4 regions of the Kitasatospora sp. NPDC051853 genome follow, and region 2 is predicted to be linked to each of the others. Evidence: riboswitches for the same ligand, from Rfam matches in the RefSeq annotation. Region 2 holds a riboswitch; each other region holds the start of a gene.
The links. A riboswitch is a leader RNA that binds a small molecule or an ion and turns the genes downstream of it on or off. The one in region 2 is predicted to bind cyclic di-AMP.
Positions count from the first base shown of each region.

Region 1: it holds a riboswitch for cyclic di-AMP, as region 2 does, so the genes downstream of both, ACIA8O_RS24320 (transglycosylase family protein) here and ACIA8O_RS20325 (transglycosylase family protein) in region 2, are expected to answer to the same signal.
Region 3: it holds a riboswitch for cyclic di-AMP, as region 2 does, so the genes downstream of both, ACIA8O_RS01495 (hypothetical protein) here and ACIA8O_RS20325 (transglycosylase family protein) in region 2, are expected to answer to the same signal.
Region 4: it holds a riboswitch for cyclic di-AMP, as region 2 does, so the genes downstream of both, ACIA8O_RS06060 (NlpC/P60 family protein) here and ACIA8O_RS20325 (transglycosylase family protein) in region 2, are expected to answer to the same signal.

Region 1 covers NZ_JBITBY010000008.1:365,061-369,934, reverse strand. Annotated here, with positions in the region: gene ACIA8O_RS24335 (DUF501 domain-containing protein) at 1-114, opposite strand, end outside; gene ACIA8O_RS24330 (septum formation initiator family protein) at 131-535, opposite strand; gene eno (phosphopyruvate hydratase) at 657-1,943, opposite strand; gene ACIA8O_RS24320 (transglycosylase family protein) at 2,137-2,910, opposite strand; cyclic di-AMP (ydaO/yuaA leader) riboswitch at 2,916-3,066, opposite strand; gene ACIA8O_RS24315 (cytochrome P450) at 3,293-4,555, opposite strand; gene ACIA8O_RS24310 (SDR family NAD(P)-dependent oxidoreductase) at 4,716-4,874, shown strand, end outside.
Region 2 covers NZ_JBITBY010000006.1:480,400-485,273, reverse strand. Annotated here, with positions in the region: gene ACIA8O_RS20335 (sirohydrochlorin chelatase) at 32-892, shown strand; gene ACIA8O_RS20330 (hypothetical protein) at 975-3,080, opposite strand; cyclic di-AMP (ydaO/yuaA leader) riboswitch at 3,272-3,472, shown strand; gene ACIA8O_RS20325 (transglycosylase family protein) at 3,459-4,619, shown strand; gene ACIA8O_RS20320 (hypothetical protein) at 4,686-4,874, shown strand, end outside.
Region 3 covers NZ_JBITBY010000001.1:315,959-320,832, reverse strand. Annotated here, with positions in the region: gene ACIA8O_RS01500 (hypothetical protein) at 1-1,103, opposite strand, end outside; gene ACIA8O_RS01495 (hypothetical protein) at 1,438-2,823, opposite strand; cyclic di-AMP (ydaO/yuaA leader) riboswitch at 2,862-2,994, opposite strand; gene ACIA8O_RS01490 (GNAT family N-acetyltransferase) at 3,195-3,629, opposite strand; gene ACIA8O_RS01485 (HAD family hydrolase) at 3,637-4,275, opposite strand; gene ACIA8O_RS01480 (dTDP-glucose 4,6-dehydratase) at 4,257-4,874, opposite strand, start outside.
Region 4 covers NZ_JBITBY010000002.1:279,166-284,039, reverse strand. Annotated here, with positions in the region: gene ACIA8O_RS06070 (NYN domain-containing protein) at 1-347, shown strand, start outside; gene ACIA8O_RS06065 (NlpC/P60 family protein) at 543-1,574, shown strand; cyclic di-AMP (ydaO/yuaA leader) riboswitch at 1,946-2,107, shown strand; gene ACIA8O_RS06060 (NlpC/P60 family protein) at 2,169-3,233, shown strand; gene ACIA8O_RS06055 (NlpC/P60 family protein) at 3,456-4,511, shown strand; gene ACIA8O_RS06050 (hypothetical protein) at 4,508-4,874, shown strand, end outside.

The sequences.
Region 1 (4,874 bases), on a different contig from region 2:
GCAGCGGTGGGCCACGCCGCGCAGGCCGCGCGGCACCCGGCCGAGCTGGGCCGCGATGGCGGCGACGTCCTGGTCGTCGACCAGGGGGGTGTCAGTGGAGGGGGTGTCAGTCATCGGGTGTGTGCTGCCTCTAGCGGGGTGCGGGTGTGGTGTCGGCCTGGTCGACCGAGTCCCAGACGCTGGCGTACCAGGGCTGGGCGGCCTTGGCCTGCGGGGCTGACGCACCGTCGGCCGAGGAGGACTTGGTGGCCGGCGCTGCCGGGTCCACCGAGATGAACGGGGTCTCGCCGGGCATCGCGTAGTGCAGCCGCTGGCGGGCCTGGGCCTTCACGAACTCCGGGTCCTGCCAGCGGGCCTTCTCCCGGCTGAGCTTCTCCACCTGGGCCCTGGCGTGCTCGGCCCTGGCCCGTTGGGCGTTGATCTCCGAGCGCTGCGCGATGTACTGCCGGGTGGGGTAGGCGAGGATCGCCACCAGCGAGCAGAGGACCAGCACCAGCACGGTGGCGCGGCTGGTGAAGCGCGGTCGCGCCGCCAAGCCCGGAATCTTCCACATCGCCGGTACCCCTCCTCCAACAAGCCGGTGCCCCGGCCCACCACCCTACGGGGTGGGAGCCGGGGCACCGGTCACGGCGACTGGGTGTCAGCCCTCAGAGCTTTCAGCCCTCGTGCTTGAACCGCGGGAACGCGCCGCGGCCCGCGTACTCGGCGGCGTCGTCGAGGATCTCCTCGATGCGCAGCAGCTGGTTGTACTTGGCGACGCGCTCGGAGCGGGCCGGGGCACCGGTCTTGATCTGGCCGCAGTTGGTGGCGACGGCCAGGTCGGCGATGGTGACGTCCTCGGTCTCGCCGGAGCGGTGCGACATCATGCAGCGGTAGCCGTTGCGCTGGGCCAGCTCGACGGCGTCCAGGGTCTCGGTCAGCGAACCGATCTGGTTGACCTTCACCAGCAGCGCGTTGGCGGTGCCGGTCTCGATGCCGCGGGCCAGACGGGCCGGGTTGGTGACGAACAGGTCGTCACCGACCAGCTGGACCTTGTCGCCCAGCTTGTCGGTCATGGCCTTCCAGCCGTCCCAGTCGGACTCGTCCAGCGGGTCCTCGATGGAGACCAGCGGGTACGCGGCGACCAGCTCGGCGTAGTAGTCGATGAGCTCGGCGGAGGTGATCGCCTTGCCCTCGAACTGGTAGGCGCCGTCCTTGTAGAACTCGGAGGCGGCCACGTCGAGCGCCAGCGCGACGTCCTTGCCCGGGGTGTAGCCGGCCTTCTTGATGGCCTCGGTGATGAGGTCCAGGGCCTCGCGGTTGGAGTCCAGGTTCGGCGCGAAGCCGCCCTCGTCGCCCAGGCCGGTGGAGAGGCCGCGCTCCTTCAGGACGCCCTTGAGGGTGTGGTAGACCTCGACGCCCCAGCGGACGGCCTCGGAGAAGGACTCCGCGCCGATCGGGGCGATCATGAACTCCTGGATGTCGACGTTGGAGTCGGCGTGCGACCCACCGTTCAGGATGTTCATCATCGGGACGGGCAGGACGTGCGCGTTCGGGCCGCCCAGGTAGCGGAACAGCGGCAGGTCGCTGGCCTCGGAGGCGGCGTGCGCCACGGCGAGCGAGACGCCCAGGATGGCGTTGGCGCCGAGCGAGGACTTGTCCGGGGTGGCGTCCAGGTCGAGCATGGCCTGGTCGATGAGGCGCTGCTCGGTGGCGTCGTAGCCGACGAGCTCCGGGCCGATCTGCTCGATGACGGCCAGGACGGCCTTCTCGACGCCCTTGCCGAAGTAGCGGTTCTTGTCACCGTCGCGGAGCTCAAGCGCCTCGAAGGCGCCGGTGGAGGCACCCGACGGGACGGCGGCACGGCCGGTGCTGCCGTCGTCCAGGCCGACCTCGACCTCGACCGTGGGGTTGCCACGGGAGTCGAGGATCTCGCGGGCTACGACGACATCGATGGACGGCACGAGGCATCTCCTTGCGGAAGCGGGATGTGTGGTCGTTACGTCCAGAGCCTAACCGCACCGGGGCCCGGGACCACGCTGACCTTGGTCCCGTCTCACCTCGTGGCCTTCCTACCGGCCGGTAGCCCACCTGGACGGACACGGAGGGCCCGCACCGGATCGTGGTGCGGGCCCTCCGTGGTGACGAGGCGTCGGATCAGCCCAGCTGCAGGACCTGGCCGGGGTAGATCAGGTCGGGGTTGCCGCCCACGACCGACTTGTTGCCCTGGTAGACCTGGTGCCAGTCCAGACCCTTGGCGGCGGCGATGCCGGACAGGGTGTCACCGGACTTGACGGTGTAGTTGCCGGTGGCCTGGGTCTTCGGCGCGGCGTGCTTCGGGGTGCTCACCGTCGGCGCGGCGGCCTTCGGGGTCTCGACCTTGGGCGCCGGCTTGGTGGTCTCGACGGCCTTGGGCGCGGCCTTCGGGGTCTCCGTCTTCGGAGCGGCCTTGGGCGTGGCGGCCTTCGGGGTCTCGGCCTTCGGCGCGGTCGTGCGGGTCTCCGAACGCGAGGCCTTGGCCTCGGAGTTGGTGTCGACCTGGGCGGCCGCGCCGCCCTTGGTCAGACCCGCCTTGACGGAGCAGACCGGCCAGGCGCCGGGGCCCTGGGAGGCGAGCACCTTCTCGGCGATGGCGATCTGCTGGCCCTTGGTGGCCTGGTTGGCCTGCGGGGCATACGCCTTGCCGCCGAAGCCGGCCCAGGTGCTGGAGGTGAACTGCAGGCCGCCGTAGAAGCCGTTGCCGGTGTTGATCGACCAGTTGCCGCCGCTCTCGCACTGGGCGACCTTGTCCCAGGTGGAGACCGGGGCGGCCTGGGCGCCGGTGGCGGCCATCAGCGGCAGGGCGATGCCGACGCCGGCGACACCCGCGACGGCGATGGCCTTCTCGGCCTGGGTACGACGACGATGACGGCCCGAACCAGTGAACAGCATGAAGAAATCCCTCTCCGCACGCCTGCGAGGTGAGCTGTCGGGTTCGGACCGGGAGGTGGCCCGGCCGCCGTGAGGCGGCTTCACCCCAAGCCGTGGGGGACGGCGACGTACGTGTGGGTCCCCCGCCCCTGCCCAAGGGTCTGGTCGGTGTCCCGGCGGCGCGGCGGGCAGGATTCGGCGTTCCGCGCGCGGGGTCCGCAGCTGCGGACTCCAGGGAGGGTAAGCAGATCAGCGGATGGATCACAAGCTTATGTCGAACACATCACACCGGAATCACACAGTGCTGTGGGTCGTCCACAAACCGTGTCCAAGTGGCTTGATTGATACGCATTCAGATCACGAACGATCAGATTACGCCGACACGCCGATCACTGACGTCCGCTCAGCTCAGGGCAGTTGGCGACTCGGGCGTGAAGGCCACCGGCAACTCCCGCAGACCGCGCATGATCAGGCCACCGCGCCAGCGCAGGGCGGCGGGGTCGGCGGCCAGTTCCAGGTCGGGCAGCCGGGTCAGCAGGGTGGCGAGCGCGAGCTGCCCCTCCAACCGGGCCAGCGGGGCGCCGATGCAGTAGTGGATGCCGTGGCCGAAGCCCAGGTGGGGGTTGTCCTGCCGGGCCAGGTCGAGGGTGTTCTCCGCGGCGAACCGGGCCGGGTCGCGGTCGGCCGCGGCCAGCACCACCAGCACCGGGTCACCGACCGGGATGTCCACTCCGCCGATGGTCAGCGGGCTGGTGGCGAAGCGCCAGGTGGCCAGCTCCACCGGCCCGTCGTAGCGCAGGAGTTCCTCCACCGCCGTCTCCAGCAGGGCGCTCTCGCCCCGGCGCAGCGAGTCCTGGAGCAGCTTCCGCTGCTCCGGATTGCGCAGCAGCGCGTAGGTGCCGTTGCCGATCAGGTTGATGGTCGTCTCGAAGCCGGCGAACAGGAGGATGAAGGCCATCGCGGCCGCCTCGTTCTCCGTCAGGTGCTCGCCGTGGTCACTGGCCCGGATCAGCCCGGAGATCAGGTCGTCGCCGAGATCGGCCCGCTTGCGGTGGATCAGCTCCAACAGGTAGGCGCGGATCTTCTTCACCGCCCGCCCGACCCCGCCGCGCTGGCCGCCGTGGTGACGGATCATCGCGCCGGCCCAGTCCCGCAGGTCGTCCTGGTCCTCGGCCGGCACGCCGAGCAGGTCGCAGATCGCGTAGATGGGGAGCGGGAAGGCGAACTCGTGGATCAGGTCGGCCTCGCCGCGGGCCGCGAAGCCGTCGATCAGGCGGTCGGTCAGCTCCTGCACCCGGGGCTGGAACTCGGCGACCCGGCGCGGGGTGAAGGCCTTGGAGACCAGCCGGCGCAGCCGGGTGTGGTCCGGCGGGTCGATGTTCAGCAGATGGGTCATCAGGTCGGCCTGCCGCTCCCCGGGGATGCCGACCCGGCCGGTGCGGTGCGCCTGCTCGCTGTGGTGCGCCGGGTTCTTGGAGAGCCGGGCGTCGGCCAGCGCCTGCCGGGCGTCCGCGTACCGGGTGACCAGCCAGGCGTCCACCCCGCTGGGCAGGGTGGTGCGGTGCACCGGGGCGTGCTCGCGCAGCCAGGCGTACGCGGGGTACGGGTCGGCGGCGAACTCCCAGGTGAAGAGGGCGGGCTGGGTCGGGGCGGGGCTGTCCGGCATGGTGTGAACGGTAACCCGCCCGAGGAGGAGTGAGCCTGGTCACCTGGGGGGTAATTGCTCTTGCGGAGGAACGGCCCGTGCTTACGATCCTCCGATACGGACTTGGAGGGACGCCGGTGCGGCGCGTCCCGCCGGGCGCGGCTCAAGGAGGAGCAGTCCCATGCGAGTAACCGGGGCAGTGGTGGTCATCGCGGTACTGGACGGCGGTTCGGGTGCCGGGCTGGCCCGGCGGTTCGCCGCGGCCGGCGCGGCCGGCCTGCTGATCGCCGACCAGCGGCCCGGCGTGGCCGAGGACCTGGCCACCGAGCTGGACCGGCCG
Region 2 (4,874 bases):
CGGTGGGGGGAGATGTCCTACGATCTCCGCCATGAGCACAGCAGCCATCCCGGGCCCGGCACTGCCCGTACGTACTCCAGGCTCCCGTGCGCGGGGGCGCCACCGCCGTCCCGAGCGGCCGGAGATCCCGGCGGGTTCGCCGACGCTGGTGCTGGCCGTTCCGGCCACCGCCGGGCCGGAGGCCCGCCCCGTGGTCGAGGAACTGCTCTCGATCGTGCGCGGCGAGCAGCCGGGCATCGAGGCCACCGCCGCCTACCTCGACGGCGCCCAGGACGACTCCTCCCCCACCGTGGCCGAGCTGCTCGCCCGGGCCGCCGAGGCCGGGCTGCCCGCCCCCGTGCTGGTGCCCCTCCTCCCGGGCCCGCACGGCTTCCTGACCGGCCTTCACGAGCTGGCCGCCGAGCACGGCGCCACCGTGACCGACGTGCTCGGCCCGCACCCGCTGCTGGCCGAGGCCGTCCACGTCCGCCTCTCCGAGGCCGGGCTGGCCCGGGCCGACCGGGCCCGGCTGTTCGCCATCGCGACCGCCGCCGACGGCATCGTGCTCACCACCGCCGGTGGAGAGGACGCCGCCCAGGCCGCCGAGATCACCGGCGTGCTGCTGGCCGCCCGCCTGGCCGTCCCGGTGGTCGGCGCCGCCCTCGACGTGCCCGGCTCGGTGCTGGCCGCCGTCAACCACCTCAAGGCGACCGGGTCCCAGCGCCCGGCGCTGGCCCCGCTGGTGATCGGCCCCGAGGCCGACCCGGAGCTGCTGGCGACCGCCGCCGAGGAGGCCGGCTGCCCGAGCGCCGCTCCGCTCGGTGCCTACCCGGCCGTCGGCCAGCTGATCGCCTCGGCCTACCTGGCGGCGCTCCCGCAGCCCGTCCTCGAGGAGCAGGAGGCCGGGGCCTGACGCTCCGCCACCCGGCAACGCGACGGGGCCCCGTACGGTGCGGAACCGTACGGGGCCCTTGCGCGTCCACATCCGCGTGGACTCAGGAGACGGGCGCCGCGTCCCGCAGCGCGATCCTCGGGGTGACCACCGCGCGCGGCGGCACGGCGCTGGTGGTCGGGGTCGGCGCGCCCGAGAGGTGGATCTCCTGGGCCTCGTTCGCCCCCGCCCTGCGCAGCACCACCCGCTTCGGGGTGGGCAGCTTCGGGTCGAGCCAGAGCTCGGTGCCACTGAACTCGCAGTCCAGGATGGCGATGTCCTCCGGCGCCCCGCCGTCCACCGCGCGCAGCGCCACCCCGGCCTTGCGGTATCCGGTGAACTTGCTGCGCGTCACCTGGACGGTCTCGCCCGGGAGTTGGTGGAGCGCGGTGGAGACCGCGTAGTCCGACTGCCCGGCCGCGTCGATCAGCAGGCCGTCGAAGACGGTGCCCTTGTCCCGGCCGAGCGCGTGGATCGCCACTCCCCCGGCCGCGTTGCCGTAGAGGACGGTGCCGTTGTAGTCGAAGTCGTTCAGGTAGGCGCCGTGCTCGATGCCCCAGCCGCCGTTGTGGTAGGCCACGAACTGGCCGACGGTGTGGTGGAACTCGGCGTTCAGCCAGACGAAGATGCCGTTCTCCAGGTTGTTGTGGGCCAGGCAGCGCTCGAAGGTCCACACCCCCTCGCTGGTCTCCGGCCACTCGTAGCCGGAGGCGCCGTTGGCGCCCTGGACGCCGACCGCCACGCAGTCCCGGGCCACTCCGCCCTTGCCCGCGCCGAGGCTGAAGCCGGTCAGCCGGTAGCCGCGCGGGTTGGGGTCGAACTGGGTACGGGAGGCCACGCAGCTGTCGTAGGTGATGTCGTGCGAGGGGCCCTGCGGGGTCCGGGTGTCCAGCGGGCCGTCCCACCAGTAGGCGTCCTCCCAGGTCTGGTGGGCGATGCAGGAGCGGAAGGTGATGCCGTGGCAGTTGTGCGGCACGAAGGCGTGACTGCCGGTGTCCCGGACCACCACGCCCTCCACCACGGTGCCCCGGGTGGTGTCGCCCAGCATGTGGAAGTGCAGCCCGTACCGGCCGAGCACCGGCTCGGTGACCGGCTTGCCGGCCCACTTCTCCTTGCCCGCGGAGCGCGGGCCCATCCAGCGCAGGGCCGCGTAGCGGACGTCGGCGCGCTGGTTGCTGGTGATGTGGACGTGGGCGCGGCCCTTCTCGGTGCCCTCGACCCGGACGTTGCGGGTCAGGTTGAGCACCTCGGCGCCGACGCTCACCCCGCCGCCGGTGGTGACCTTGGGGTGGGCGTACTTGAGCGGGCCGTCCAGGCTGACGGTGGATCCGTTGACGGCGGTGACGGTGCGGTGGTCGTAGCGCTCGGAGAAGCCCTCGGCGTCGGGGGTGCCGGTCGGGGTGACGGCGAGCTCGTCGCCGACCTGCCAGCCGGCCGGGGCGGCGGCCAGCCTGATGCTGGTGTCACCGGCCTTCAGCGGGCCGGCCGCGCGGACCCAGGCGGTGCGCTTGGCGCCCGCCAGGCGGAGCCGGCCGGAGCCGGTGACCCAGAGGCCGGTGTCGCTCTCCACCAGGGCCATCCCGCCGCCCTGGAAGCGCCCCTCGTTGACCGAGGGGAAGCGGACGGCGTGCACGGTGGCGGCGTCCCGCGGGGCGAGGGTGAGCGCGCCGCGGACCTCGACGTTGCCGTGGGCGGTCAGCGAAACCGGGCGATCCGGGGCAAAAGTGAGCGAACCTGACGGTTCGACCAGGAGCGAAGCGACCGTCACGTCGCCGTCCAGCAGCACGTGGTCGGTGATCCGCACCGCCGTGCCGGGGCCGGGCGCGGCGCCGCCGCCCCAGCCGGCCGGGTCGGACCAGTTCCGCGGCCGCACCGTCTCGCCGGGCGAGGGCAGTGCGGAGGCGGACTCGGTCGGCGAGGCCGAGGGCGTGGCGGACGGGATGTCAGAGGGGCCGGGCGACGCACCGTGCGCGTGCGAAGCTTCGGTCGGTGGCGGCGGCTTCGCCGCCGAGGGGGCGTCAGGACCACTGCCCGAGCGCCGGACCACCTCCTCCACCCCGACCGCCGCCAGGGCCGTCCCGATCGCCAGGCCGATGAGGAGCTTCCGGCGACTGACCTTTGCCGATCCACTGTCCGCCGGGCCCGACTGGGGCCCTCTCGCGTGCCGCATGACCCGAAGCATAGGCAAATCCCTTTCGCCGCAAGGAATTTGAACAGAATCGATCGGAACCGACATCCGGATCGACAGCTTCCGGTTCATGAAGAGTCGGTAAAGAAACCATGATCGGCATCACAGGGGTTTGCGGTTTCAACTTAACTCTGCCTAACGTGACGCCCTGTTCGTGGCCACACGGACCCAGCCCCTCCGGAACGCCGAATCCTGCCGCCGGACGGGCCGGCAGCTCATCAGCACCACGGCAGGGGCGGGGGAACCACAGGTAAGTCGCCTGGTTTCGGTCACACATGACCGTTTTCAGGCTTGGGGTGAAGCCGCGCTCAGGCACGGCCGGGCAACTCCAGCCCGAATCCGACAGCTCACCTCGCAGGCGTGGGAGAGGAACGCGTCTTCGTGCTGTCCAGCACCACTTCCAAGCGTGCCCGCCGACTCATCGCCGCCACCGGCGTCGTGGGCATCGGCCTCACCGTCCCGACCCTCACCGCCGGCTCCGCCTCGGCCGCCCCCGTCTCCGTGTGGGACAAGGTCGCCGCCTGCGAGTCCACCAACGACTGGTCGATCAACACCGGCAACGGCTTCTACGGCGGCCTGCAGTTCACCTCCAGCACCTGGGCCGAGTTCGGCGGCAAGCAGTACGCGCCGCAGGCCAACCAGGCCACCAAGGCGCAGCAGATCGCCGTCGCCGAGAAGGTGCTCGCCGTCCAGGGCCCCGGCGCCTGGCCGGTCTGCTCCGTCAAGGCGGGCCTGACCAAGGGCGGCGCCGCCGCCCAGGTCGACACCTCCACCAAGGCCCAGGCCCCGCAGGCCGCCCCGAAGGCCGCCGAGCAGCAGGCCCCGCAGCAGCAGGCCGCGCAGCCCGCCGCCACCACCGCCAAGAGCTACACCGTGGCGGCCGGGGACTGGCTCTCCACCATCGCCCAGCAGCAGAACGTCGAGGGCGGCTGGGAGAAGCTCTACGAGCTGAACAAGGCCCAGCTCCCCGAGGGCCCGGACATGATCTACCCGGGCCAGCAGCTGGTCCTGGGCAACGTCGCGGTGGCCACCCCGGCTCCGGCCCCGGCTCCGGCTCCGGCGCCGGCCCCCAAGTCCACTGCCCCGCAGTCGGGTTCCGCCTCCAGCGGCACCAAGACGGCCAAGAAGTCCGCCACCGAGCAGACCGCGACCGTCGCCACCGGCTCCAAGGCCGCCGCGATCAACTTCGCGCTCTCCAAGGTCGGCCAGGCCTACGTCTACGGCGGCAGCAGCAACGGCGGCTGGGACTGCTCCGGCCTGACCCAGGCGGCCTTCCGCCAGGCCGGGATCTCCCTGCCCCGGGTGGCCAACGACCAGGCCGACGCCGCCACCCGGGTCTCGCTGGACAACCTCCAGCCGGGCGACCTGCTGTTCTGGTCCAACAACGGCGCCAACTCCGGCGTCTACCACGTCGCCATCTACCTGGGCGGTGGCAAGTACGTCGAGGCGGCCAACCCCCGCGCCGGCGTGAAGACCGAGACCATCGCCAACTGGGCCCCCGACTTCGCGGGCCGCGTCTGACGACGGCGTGAAGCACCGCCCCCGGAGACCTGGTCGGCTCCGGGGGCGGAGCCGTATCCTGCCGCCATGGCCAAGGTCACCGTCTCCCTGGAAGCCGACTTCGCGATCGAGCTGATGCTCCTCGCCGGCACCAAGAACCCGCAGGACGCCGTCGAGCTGATCCTCCGTGACTACCTCGCACGCTCGCGCCGCACCGAGGCGCGCACCGGCGACGCCGCCGACGAGAGCCGGCTGGTCACGCCCGACCCGGCCGTC
Region 3 (4,874 bases), on a different contig from region 2:
TTGCCCGAGCCGTAGTCGCCGGGGCCGCTGACGGTGACGGCCGGCAGGCCGGTGTTCACCTCGGTGGCGCAGAGCGCGTCGCTGTACAGGTGGAAGGTGATGGTTCCGCCCGCGGTGGCGGCCGCCCCGGCGAGCGTGGCGGTGTCGGAGATGTTGTCACCGATGCTCACGTTGGTCACCGCGTTGGTGGTCAGCGAGGTGCAGTTGCTGATCTGCACCTGCTCCGGCGCGACGAAGTCCTTGAGCTCCGAGCTGAAGGAGTCGGAGGAGCGGGACTTCAGGTACGCGGAGCCGAAGGTGGTGCAGCTGCCGCCGGACGGGAAGATGGCGTCGAAGTCGATGGCCGCCTCGCCGAAGGTGTACGGGTCCAGCTGGGGGTTGCCGAGGCCTCCGGTCTCCGCCGCCGGGATGGTGCTGGTGTTGACCGTCCCCAGGGCGTCGGCGTTCGCGCCGCCGCTGATGACCGTCGGGGGCTGGCTCCACGCTCCGGCCGCCGTCCAGGTCTGGATGGAGATGGTCGGTACGGTGCCGCCCTTGGAGAGGTCGTAGGTGATCAGCTTGTCGCCCGCGGTCCGCAGCGGTGTCTTCGGTGTCACGCCCTTGCCGTTGTCGGCGCAGTTGGTGGGCACGGCCGCGGGGTTGCAGAACTTCTGGTTCAGCTCGAAGTCCATGTTCGTCGTGCCCTGGGGGTTGTTCACCCGGGTCCAGAACAGTTCGAGGAACTTGCCGTTGGGGGTGGTCTCCTTGAAGACGCCGAACTGCTTCAGGTCACTCTTGTTCGGCGGGATGGAACCGTCCACGATCGTGGGGTTCGGGTTGTCCTCGGCGGTGCCCTTGCCGAACGAGTCGTCGCCCGCACCGGTCGCCAGGTCCGCCTTCGCCAGGACTCCGTTCCGCAGCTCCCACCCCGTGTTGGCCGCGTTGCGCTGGAGCCAGTCGACGCAGTCCTGGTCGTCGACCTTCAGGTTGCCGTTGGCGTCGATCTCGAAGTTGCTCTGGGACAGGACGTTCGACGTCGTACACGCGGGATTGCTCGCGGCGGTCGCCGTCGTGTCGATCCTCGCCGGGATGGCTATCGCGGCGGTGAAGACGGCGGCGAGCACCGCTGTTCCGACTGGATGTCTGCTCCTCATGTCACTACACGTCTTTTCGACGAGGGCTCACCGCGCGCGGGGCCTCCTCGCCTCCGATCGGTCACGGAGAGTGGTACCGGGCAACGAACTGCCCGTACCCCTGACAGAGCGTCCGACATCAGGGCCGGAGGGCTGAAAACCCATCCCTACCGGCCGGTTCGGCATCGACCCCGTGCGCTTCTCCCGATCCAATGGTCAGACCACCCTAGCTCAATTGTGACAATCTGTCACCAATCTCCGCCGTGCCCCTTCATGCCCGTGGCCCGCTCCCCGGCGACGGGGAGCGGGCCACGGGTGGTCGGGATCAGCCCTGGAGCGCCGTGTTGAGCGTCTGCCAGAGCGGCTTGGTGCTGTAGGGGATCATGTCCTCGGCGTAGTACCACCAGAAGTGGCCGCCGACGTAGTACGGCAGGTCGATCTTCAGGCCGTAGTAGTACGTCAGCATCGACTGGGCCGCCGCCTGGGTGCCGCTGGTCGCGGCGTCGGGCAGGCCGATCTCACCGAAGGCGAGCTTGGCGTTCGGGTAGAGGGCGTGCAGCTGCTGGAAGTACGAGGTCCACGTGGCCGCACTGGGGCGGATGTTGTTGCACTGGCCCTCGTAGTAGCTGAGCGTCACGTAGTCCAGGCCGTTGCGCATGTCCTCCGGCACGTACTGCTTGGTGAAGGTCAGCGGGTCGAGCTCGGAGGGGCCGTTGCCGCAGCCGATGTCGTAGTAGAGGGTCAGCGCGCTGCGCTTGCCGGCCGCCTCGACCTGCCGGTAGGCATCGGTGATCTTCGTCGAGACGTCGGCGTAGCTGCCCAGCCAGTTGCCGTTGACCTCGTTGCCGATCTCCCAGAGGTCGACCTTGTCGCCGAAGGCCTTCAGGTACTGGGCGACGCGGTCGTGGTAGGCCTGGGCCGAGAAGTTCTTGACGTACTCCGAGTCCAGGATCTCGCCCATCAGGTAACTGACCGGCTGGAGTTGGTCGACCGCCTCGGTGTAGGAGCTCGGGCCCTCGGTCTCGTCGAAGACGATCCGGGTGGTCGGGGTCCGGGCGAGGTGGCGCGAGGCGTCGACGATGGCGGAGAGCTTGGAGACGTCGTCGACGGTGACCCCGTAGAGGGGGTCCGGCAGCGCGCGCATGCCGGCGGGCACGGTGGGCGTCGGGGACGGCGTGGGACTCGGGCTCGGCGTGGGCGTCGGCGTGGGCGTCGGGGACGGCGTGACCGTGGGGGACGGCGTGGGCGTCGGCGTCGGGCTCGGCGTGGGAGTCGGGCTCGGCGTCGGCGTGGGCGTGGGCGTCGGGGACGGCGTGGGAGTCGGCGTAGGCGTCGGAGCCTGGCCGACGGTCAGCGTGTGCCCGGGGAGGTTGTGCCAGCGGCCGTCCGGACCACGCCAGCGGCCGAACTCCGTGTAGGTACCGGCCGGGAGGTCCAGCGCGCCGGTGGTGACGGTGGTCCCGCCCGGGCAGATCCGGACGTTGCGGGCCGCGCCCGGGAAGTCCAGTCGGCGGCCGGCCGCGTCGCGGACGGCGACCCCGAGGCTGTCCGCGGTGAAGCAGCGCGAGGAGTGCACGGCGAGCGAGGCCGTGACCGAGGGGCCCGCGACCGCCGGGGCCGGGGTGATCCGGTCCTCGACCACGGTCGGGCCGCTGGCGGACGCCTGGGTGCTGACCAGGAGCGGGATGGCGAGCAGGCCGGCTGCGGCCACCGCGCCGACCCTGACAGGTGTGGCGGAAAAGCGCATGGACAGGTCCTCTGCGACGCCTGCGAGGTGAGCTGTCGGGTTCGGGCCGGAGGTACGGCCCGGCCGGCTGTGGGCGCGGCTTCACCCCGAGCCCGCGGCCACCGCGGAACGCACGTGCGCGGGCGGAGGCAGCAGGCGGCTGACCTGGTTCCCCCGCTCCCGTCCGTGTCCGTGCTCGAGTGACCGCCGGCGGGTGGACGGGATTCGGCGCCCCACCGGAGGGGCCCGCGCGGAGCGGGCGACTCGGAGCAGGCTAAGCAGCTGACCCGGTACCGACAAGTCAGCTCGGGGCGCTGTAGCGCAACTCACAGGGGCGGGTCCGGCGGGTCCGGGGTTCAGGCCGTCCAGTGCCGGGAGCGCAGGCCGGCCGGGGTGGCGCGGAAGCCGCAGGCGCCCTCGTAGAAGTCGACGTGTTCGGGGTCGTAGTCCACGTGCACCCAGTCGCAGCCGGCCCGGAAGGCCTCCTCGGTGACCTCGTCCACCAGGCGCTTGCCGATGCCCAGGCGTTGGTACGCGGGGTGGACGGCGGTGTCCAGCACGAAGGCGTGCTTGCCGCCGTCCCACACCGCGTGCACGAAGCCGACCAGCCGGTCGGAGTCGAAGGCGCCGATCCAGGTGAGGCTGTGCCGCTCCAGGCGGCTGGCCCACGGGGTGACGGTGGTCTCCCCGTCCGGGAGGTCCGTGGCGTCCGGGCTGAAAGCCCGTTCGTGCAGTGCGGACAGCTCCTTGTCGTCGACCCCGAACCGGACCTTCAACTCGACCTCGGTCACGCCGATTTCACCTTTTCTGCTCCGAACGTGCTTCCAGCAACCGGGCGATCCCCGCAGCGAGGGCCTCCGGTGTGTCCGCGAGCAGCGTACCGATTCCCAAGCGCCCGGCCGCGCCGGTGACTTCGGGGTTGTCGTCGATCAGGACGGCCCGCTCCAGTGTCCGGCCGCAGCGCTCGGCGACCGCGGCGAAGAACTCCGCCGTGGGCTTGACCCGCCCGACCCGCCAGGAGGAGGCGACCACGTCGAACCTGCCCAGGTGGCCGTGGGCGCGGTCCTTGACGGCGTCCCAGTGCTCGGCCTCGTTGTTGGCCAGTACCAGCAGCAGGTCGGGCCGGTGGCGGCGGAGTTCGGCGATGGCGGCGAAGGCACCCGGACGGGGGACCACGCAGTCCCGGTAGAGGGCGTCCAGCCACTGCGGGTCCACCCGCAGGCCGGTCGGCGCCCCGGCCGCGACCAGCGCCTCGGTCAACACGTCGTGGACGTGGGCCCGGCCGACCTCGTAGGCGGCGTCCCGGGCGTCCAGCTCGGCCAGGAGCCGTGCGGGGTCCGCGTGGTGACGCTCCGCCAGCCGCTCCAGGAAGTCGGTCTCCTCGGTGACGTTGTTGAAGATGACGCCCCCGGCGTCCATCAGGATCGTGTCGGCCACACCCGCTCCACGTTCTCGCGCATCCACTCCAGGTTGGCGGCCAGCCCGGCCGCGAGGTCGTACTTGGCGGCCCAGCCGGTGGTGCGGGTCAGCTTGGCCGGGTCGGCCTGGAGCTTCATCACCTCGCCGGGGCGGGGCGGACCGTACCGGACCTCGCTGCGGGAGCCCGTGAGTTCGACCACCAGGCGGGCGGTTTCGGTCACGCTGTGGTCCACCCCGGTGCCGATGTTGTAGGCCTCGCCGGTGCCGGGGAGCCGGCCGAGGGCGAGGAAGGCCTCGACGGTGTCGGCCACGTAGGTGAGGTCGCGGGTCTGCGCGCCGGTGCCGTTGATGGTGATCGGCTCGCCGCGCAGGGCCTTGGCGAGGAAGAGCGGGACCGCGTCGTAGACGTGCCGGGGGCCGTAGCAGTTGAACGGCCGGACGATGGTCAGCGGCGTGCCGTAGGTGTGGTGGTAGGACCAGGCGAGCCGGTCGCAGGCCACCTTGGAGGCGGCGTACGGGGTGGCCGGCATCAGCGGGTGCTGTTCGGTGATGGCGTCGGGCTGGGTGCCGTAGACCTCGCTGGAGCTGGTCACCAGCAGGTGCTCGGGGCCGCTCAG
Region 4 (4,874 bases), on a different contig from region 2:
TGACGAAGACCGGGTACCCGACGCTGCCGCTGGAGCAGCAGCGGATGCGGCTGCTGGGCGGGCTGGCGATGCTGGCCCAGCGCAGCCAGGCCGAGGTGACCTGCGTCTTCGACGGCCAGGACTTGGACGCACCGGTCATCATGGCCCCGCCGCGCGGGGTGCGGGTGCGGTTCAGCCGGACCGGCGAGACGGCGGACGAGCTGATCCGCCGTCTGGTGCGGGCGGAGCCGCAGGGGCGTGCGGTGGTGGTGGTCTCCACCGACAAGGAAGTGGCGGACGGCGTGAAGAAGGCGGGGGCGCGCCCGGTCTCCTCGATGCTGCTGCTCCGGCGGCTGTCCAGGCCGTGAACTCTTCTGACCCCAGGTCAGGGGAGAGTGGCGCGTTTGTGTCCGTACCGTGAAAGCCGCCGTGCGTAGGGAAGTTCGTCCCGGTAGGGGAGTGGCGCGACGAGCCCTGACTCACTAGGGTCAGGCGTCAAACCTATTTTCTGGACTACCGCCCGAACGGGTGAGCGTCCAGGAGTGCTGAAGGAGTTCGTCACCTTGGCTTCCCACCGCCGTCCCAAGCAGCCGAGCCGCGCACGGGTCTCCGTGCTCACCGCCGCCGCTGCGACCGCGGTCGCGCTCTCCGCGCAGGCCGGTGCCTACGCGGCCCCCGCGAAGCCGACCAAGGACGAGGTCAAGGCGCAGGTCGACAAGCTCTACGAAGAGGGCGAGCAGGCCGCCGAGCGCTACAACGGCGCCAAGGAGCGGGCCGACCAGCTGCACAAGCAGGCCGACCAGCTGCAGGACCAGGTGGCCCGCGGCCAGGAGCAGATGACCCAGCTGCAGACCGGCCTGGCCGCCGTGGCGGCGGAGGAGTACCGCAACGGCGGCGTCGACCCGTCGGTGGCGCTGATGCTCGCCTCCGACCCGGACGGCTACCTGAGCAAGGCGTCCAGCGCCGACCAGGTCAACCAGACCCAGGCGCAGACCCTGCGCTCGCTCCAGGAGCAGCAGCGTCGGCTGGACCAGCAGAAGGCCGAGGCCGCCTCGGTGCTGGCCGAGCTGGACCGCAACACCAAGGCGCTGAACGACTCCAAGGTCGAGGTCCAGCGCAAGCTGCAGGAGGCCAAGGACCTCCTCAACCAGCTGAGCGCCGCCGACCGCGCCGCCATCACCACCGGCGACCGCTCCTCCCGCGGCGCCACCCGGGTGGACCCGAGCACCCTGCCGCAGGCCGCCGGCTACGCGGGCGTGGCGATGAACGCCGCGCTCAGCAAGCAGGGCCGCGCGTACGTCTGGGGCGCCACCGGCCCGAACAACTTCGACTGCTCCGGCCTGATGGTCTGGGCCTACGCGCAGGCCGGCGTCTCGCTGCCGCGCACCTCGCAGTCGCAGGCCACCGTCGGCACCAACGTCGGCAAGGACGTCGCCAACGCGCAGCCGGGCGACCTGATCATCTATCACAGCGACGCCCACCACGTCGGCATGTACATCGGCAACGGCATGATGGTGCACGCGCCGCGCACCGGTGACGTGGTCAAGGTGGCCCGCGCCGACGTGATGCCGATCAAGACCATCCGCCGCGTCTGACGCTCGCTCAGCCGAGCACGGCATAACGGACATCTGGTGCGCCACGGGGCAACTGACGCCGCGTGACACGCCCGGGCCCGCCGGAATCCCGCTGTGATGTGGGACACCTCCGGCGGGCCCTCCGTCGTCCCGGGGCGGCCAAATGTCGGCGCACCGTGCATTCGTGATCACGCTCGGTCGCAATCACAAATGCACTTGGACTTTCTTCCGCCTTTTTTCTTACAAGGATTTGAACCGATCACGGTTGGGTTACTAGGGTCCTTGTCGAACCACCGCACTGTCGATCGTCCAGCCTGGACGGCGGCGGTGGTTACCGCCGAGTTCGAGACGCAGCGGGGCAGGGACAGTTGACTGCCCGACAGGGGAACCCCGAGGGGTGGCTGCCGATCGGAGCCGGGGAACCACGTTCCTCGGGGTGAATCGGCGTCAGGCCGGCCGGGCCGTCGCGAGACGGTGCGGGGGTGAGACGTCGTAGGGCTACCTTCCAGCCCGAACCCGTCAGCTCACCCGGTAGGCGGACGTAGGAAGAAGGAGTCCGCCTTCGTGGCGTCCCATCGTCGTCCCAAGCCTGCCAGTCGTACCCGCGTCTCGATCATGACGGCCGCCGCGGCCGCCGCCGTGGTCCTCTCCAGCCAGACCGGAGCGCACGCCGACCCGCAGCCCTCCAAGGACGAGGTCAAGAGCCAGATCGACCAGCTCAACGAGCAGGCCGAGGTCACGACCGAGCAGTACAACGCGAACACCGAGAAGCAGCAGGCCCTGCAGACCCAGGTCGGCCACCTCCAGGACGAGGTGGCGCGCGGCCAGGAGCAGGTGAACGCGCTCCAGGCGAGCCTCGGTGAGATCGCCGCCGAGCAGTACCGCAGCGGTGGGATATCGCCGACCGTGCAGCTGATGCTCTCCAGCAGCCCGGACGCCTTCCTCGGCCAGGCCGGCGCCATCAACCAGGTCGGCGTCTCGCAGGCCGACGCGCTGAAGCAGCTGAAGACCGAGCAGGACAAGCTCGACCGTCAGAAGGCCGAGACCGAGGGCAAGCTGGCCGATCTGGAGAAGACCAGCCAGCAGCTGAAGGCCCAGAAGGAAGACGTCCAAGGCAAGCTGGCGAAGGCCCAGGCCCTCTTCGACTCGCTGGACGCGGCCGAGAAGCAGAAGATCCGCGAGGCCGAGGAGAAGGCCGCCGCCGAGGCGACCGCCAAGGCCGCCGCCGCGAAGGCCTCCAAGCCGCAGTCCTCCGCCCCCGCCGGTGGCGGCGACGCGCGGGCCTCCCGCTCGGAGAGCCGCACCGACCTCAGCAGCGTCCCGGCCGGCTCCTACGCCGCGACCGTGATCGCCGCCGCCGAGGCGCAGATCGGCAAGCCCTACGGCTGGGGCGCCACCGGCCCGAGCGCCTTCGACTGCTCCGGCCTGATGGTCTGGGCGTTCAACAAGGCCGGCATCTCGCTGCCGCGCACCTCGCAGTCGCAGGCCGGCGCCGGCACCAACATCGGCACCAACATCGCCGACGCCAAGCCCGGCGACCTGATCATCTACTACGGCGACCGCCACCACGTCGGTCTCTACGTCGGCGGCGGCCAGATCGTGCACGCCCCGCGCACCGGCACCCTGGTCCGGCACGAGTCCGCCACGGTGATGCCGATCAACGCGATCGTCCGGGTCTGACCCACCCGAACGTCCTACACGCCGCAGGCCCGGCCCCGTGCCGGGCCTGCGGCGTTTCCCGACGGTGGATCAGCTGTCCGATTAGTGGTCAAATATTCGTCCCTGTAGGGGTTTGGACTAGATCGCCGCGACTCGCTAACGTCTGCCCCCGGACCTCCGTCAGGACGCCCGCCCGTCCGGGCGGCGGCGGTGGCCCGGCCGCAGCCCTTAGGAGCCGCCGCCGTGTCTCGTTCCCCCCTGCCGGCCGCCCGCCGGCTGACCCGGGCGCTGGTGCTGACCGCCGCCGCCACCACGGTGCTCGGCGTCGCGGCGGCCGGGGGCGCGGCCGCCGCCCCCGGTGCCCCGGCCGAGCCGACCTCCCGCAAGGACGTCAAGGCCCAGGTCGACCAGATCTACCAGGAGACCGAGCAGGCCTCCGAGCGCGCCAACGCCGCCCAGGAGCAGCAGCGCGTCCTCCAGGCCGAGACCGGCGCCCTCCAGGACCAGGTGGCCGCCGCCCAGGAGGAGCTCAACCGGCTGCGCTCCGACCTCGGTTCGGTGGCCGCCGCCCAGTACCGGGCCGGGGGCATCGACCCGGCGGTCCAGCTGATGCTGGACTCCGACCCGGCCGGCTACCTCTACCGGGCCCGCACCCTGGACCAGGTGAGCGAACGGCAGAACGACACCCTGCGCCAGGTGATCGACCGTCAGCGCCGCCTGGACCAGCGCCGCGCCGAGACCTCCGCCAAGCTGGCCGAGCTGGAGTCGGTGCGGCGCACCCTGGCGGAGAGCAAGCAGGAGATCCGCCAGCGCCTGGCCAAGGCCCAGCGGCTGCTCAACAGCCTGGGCACGGCCGAACGGGCCCGGCTCCAGGCCGACGACGCCCGGGACGCCGAGCGCCGCGCCGCCCGCGGCGGCGAGCGGGTCGACCTCGGCAACCTCCCGGCCGCCTCCGACCGGGCCGCCGCCGCGCTGGCCGCCGCCGCGAGCAAGATCGGCTCGCCCTACGTCTACGGATCGACCGGCCCCCGCACCTTCGACTGCTCGGGTCTGATGTACTGGAGCTGGCGGCAGGCCGGAGTGACCCTGCCGCGGACCTCGCAGCAGCAAGCCAACGCGGGCCGGCGGATCAGCCTGGCCGACGCCCGCCCGGGAGACCTGGTGATCTTCTACAGGGACATGCACCACGTCGGCATGTACGCCGGCGGCGGTGTCGTGGTGCACGCGCCCTACCCCGGCGCCCGGGTGCGCTACGAGAGCGTCAACGCGATGCCCGTCACCGGAGTCGTCCGGGTATGAGACCGACCGGTGGCCGGAGCGCGTCCGGCTCCGCCCCGCCGCTCTCCCGCCGTGCCGCGCTGCTGCTGGCCGCCGCCGGTCTGGTGCAGCTCTCCCCGCCCCGGGGCCGGACGGGCGTCCCGGTGCTCACCGGGCCGACGGCCGCCGCCACCGTGCCCGCCGTCCGGCCGGAGCTGGAGGAGCTGCTGGCCGGCCGTGCCCGGGCACTGCTGCGCCGGGACGCCGCCGCGCTGCCCGCGGGGGAGGCCGGGCAGGCCCCGCTGCGCCGGCTCGCCGACCTGCCGCTGGCCGAACTCTCCTACCGCGTCACCGAGTTCACCGAGCCCGCGGGCACCAGCGTGACGCTCGCGGCCGAGCTCGGCT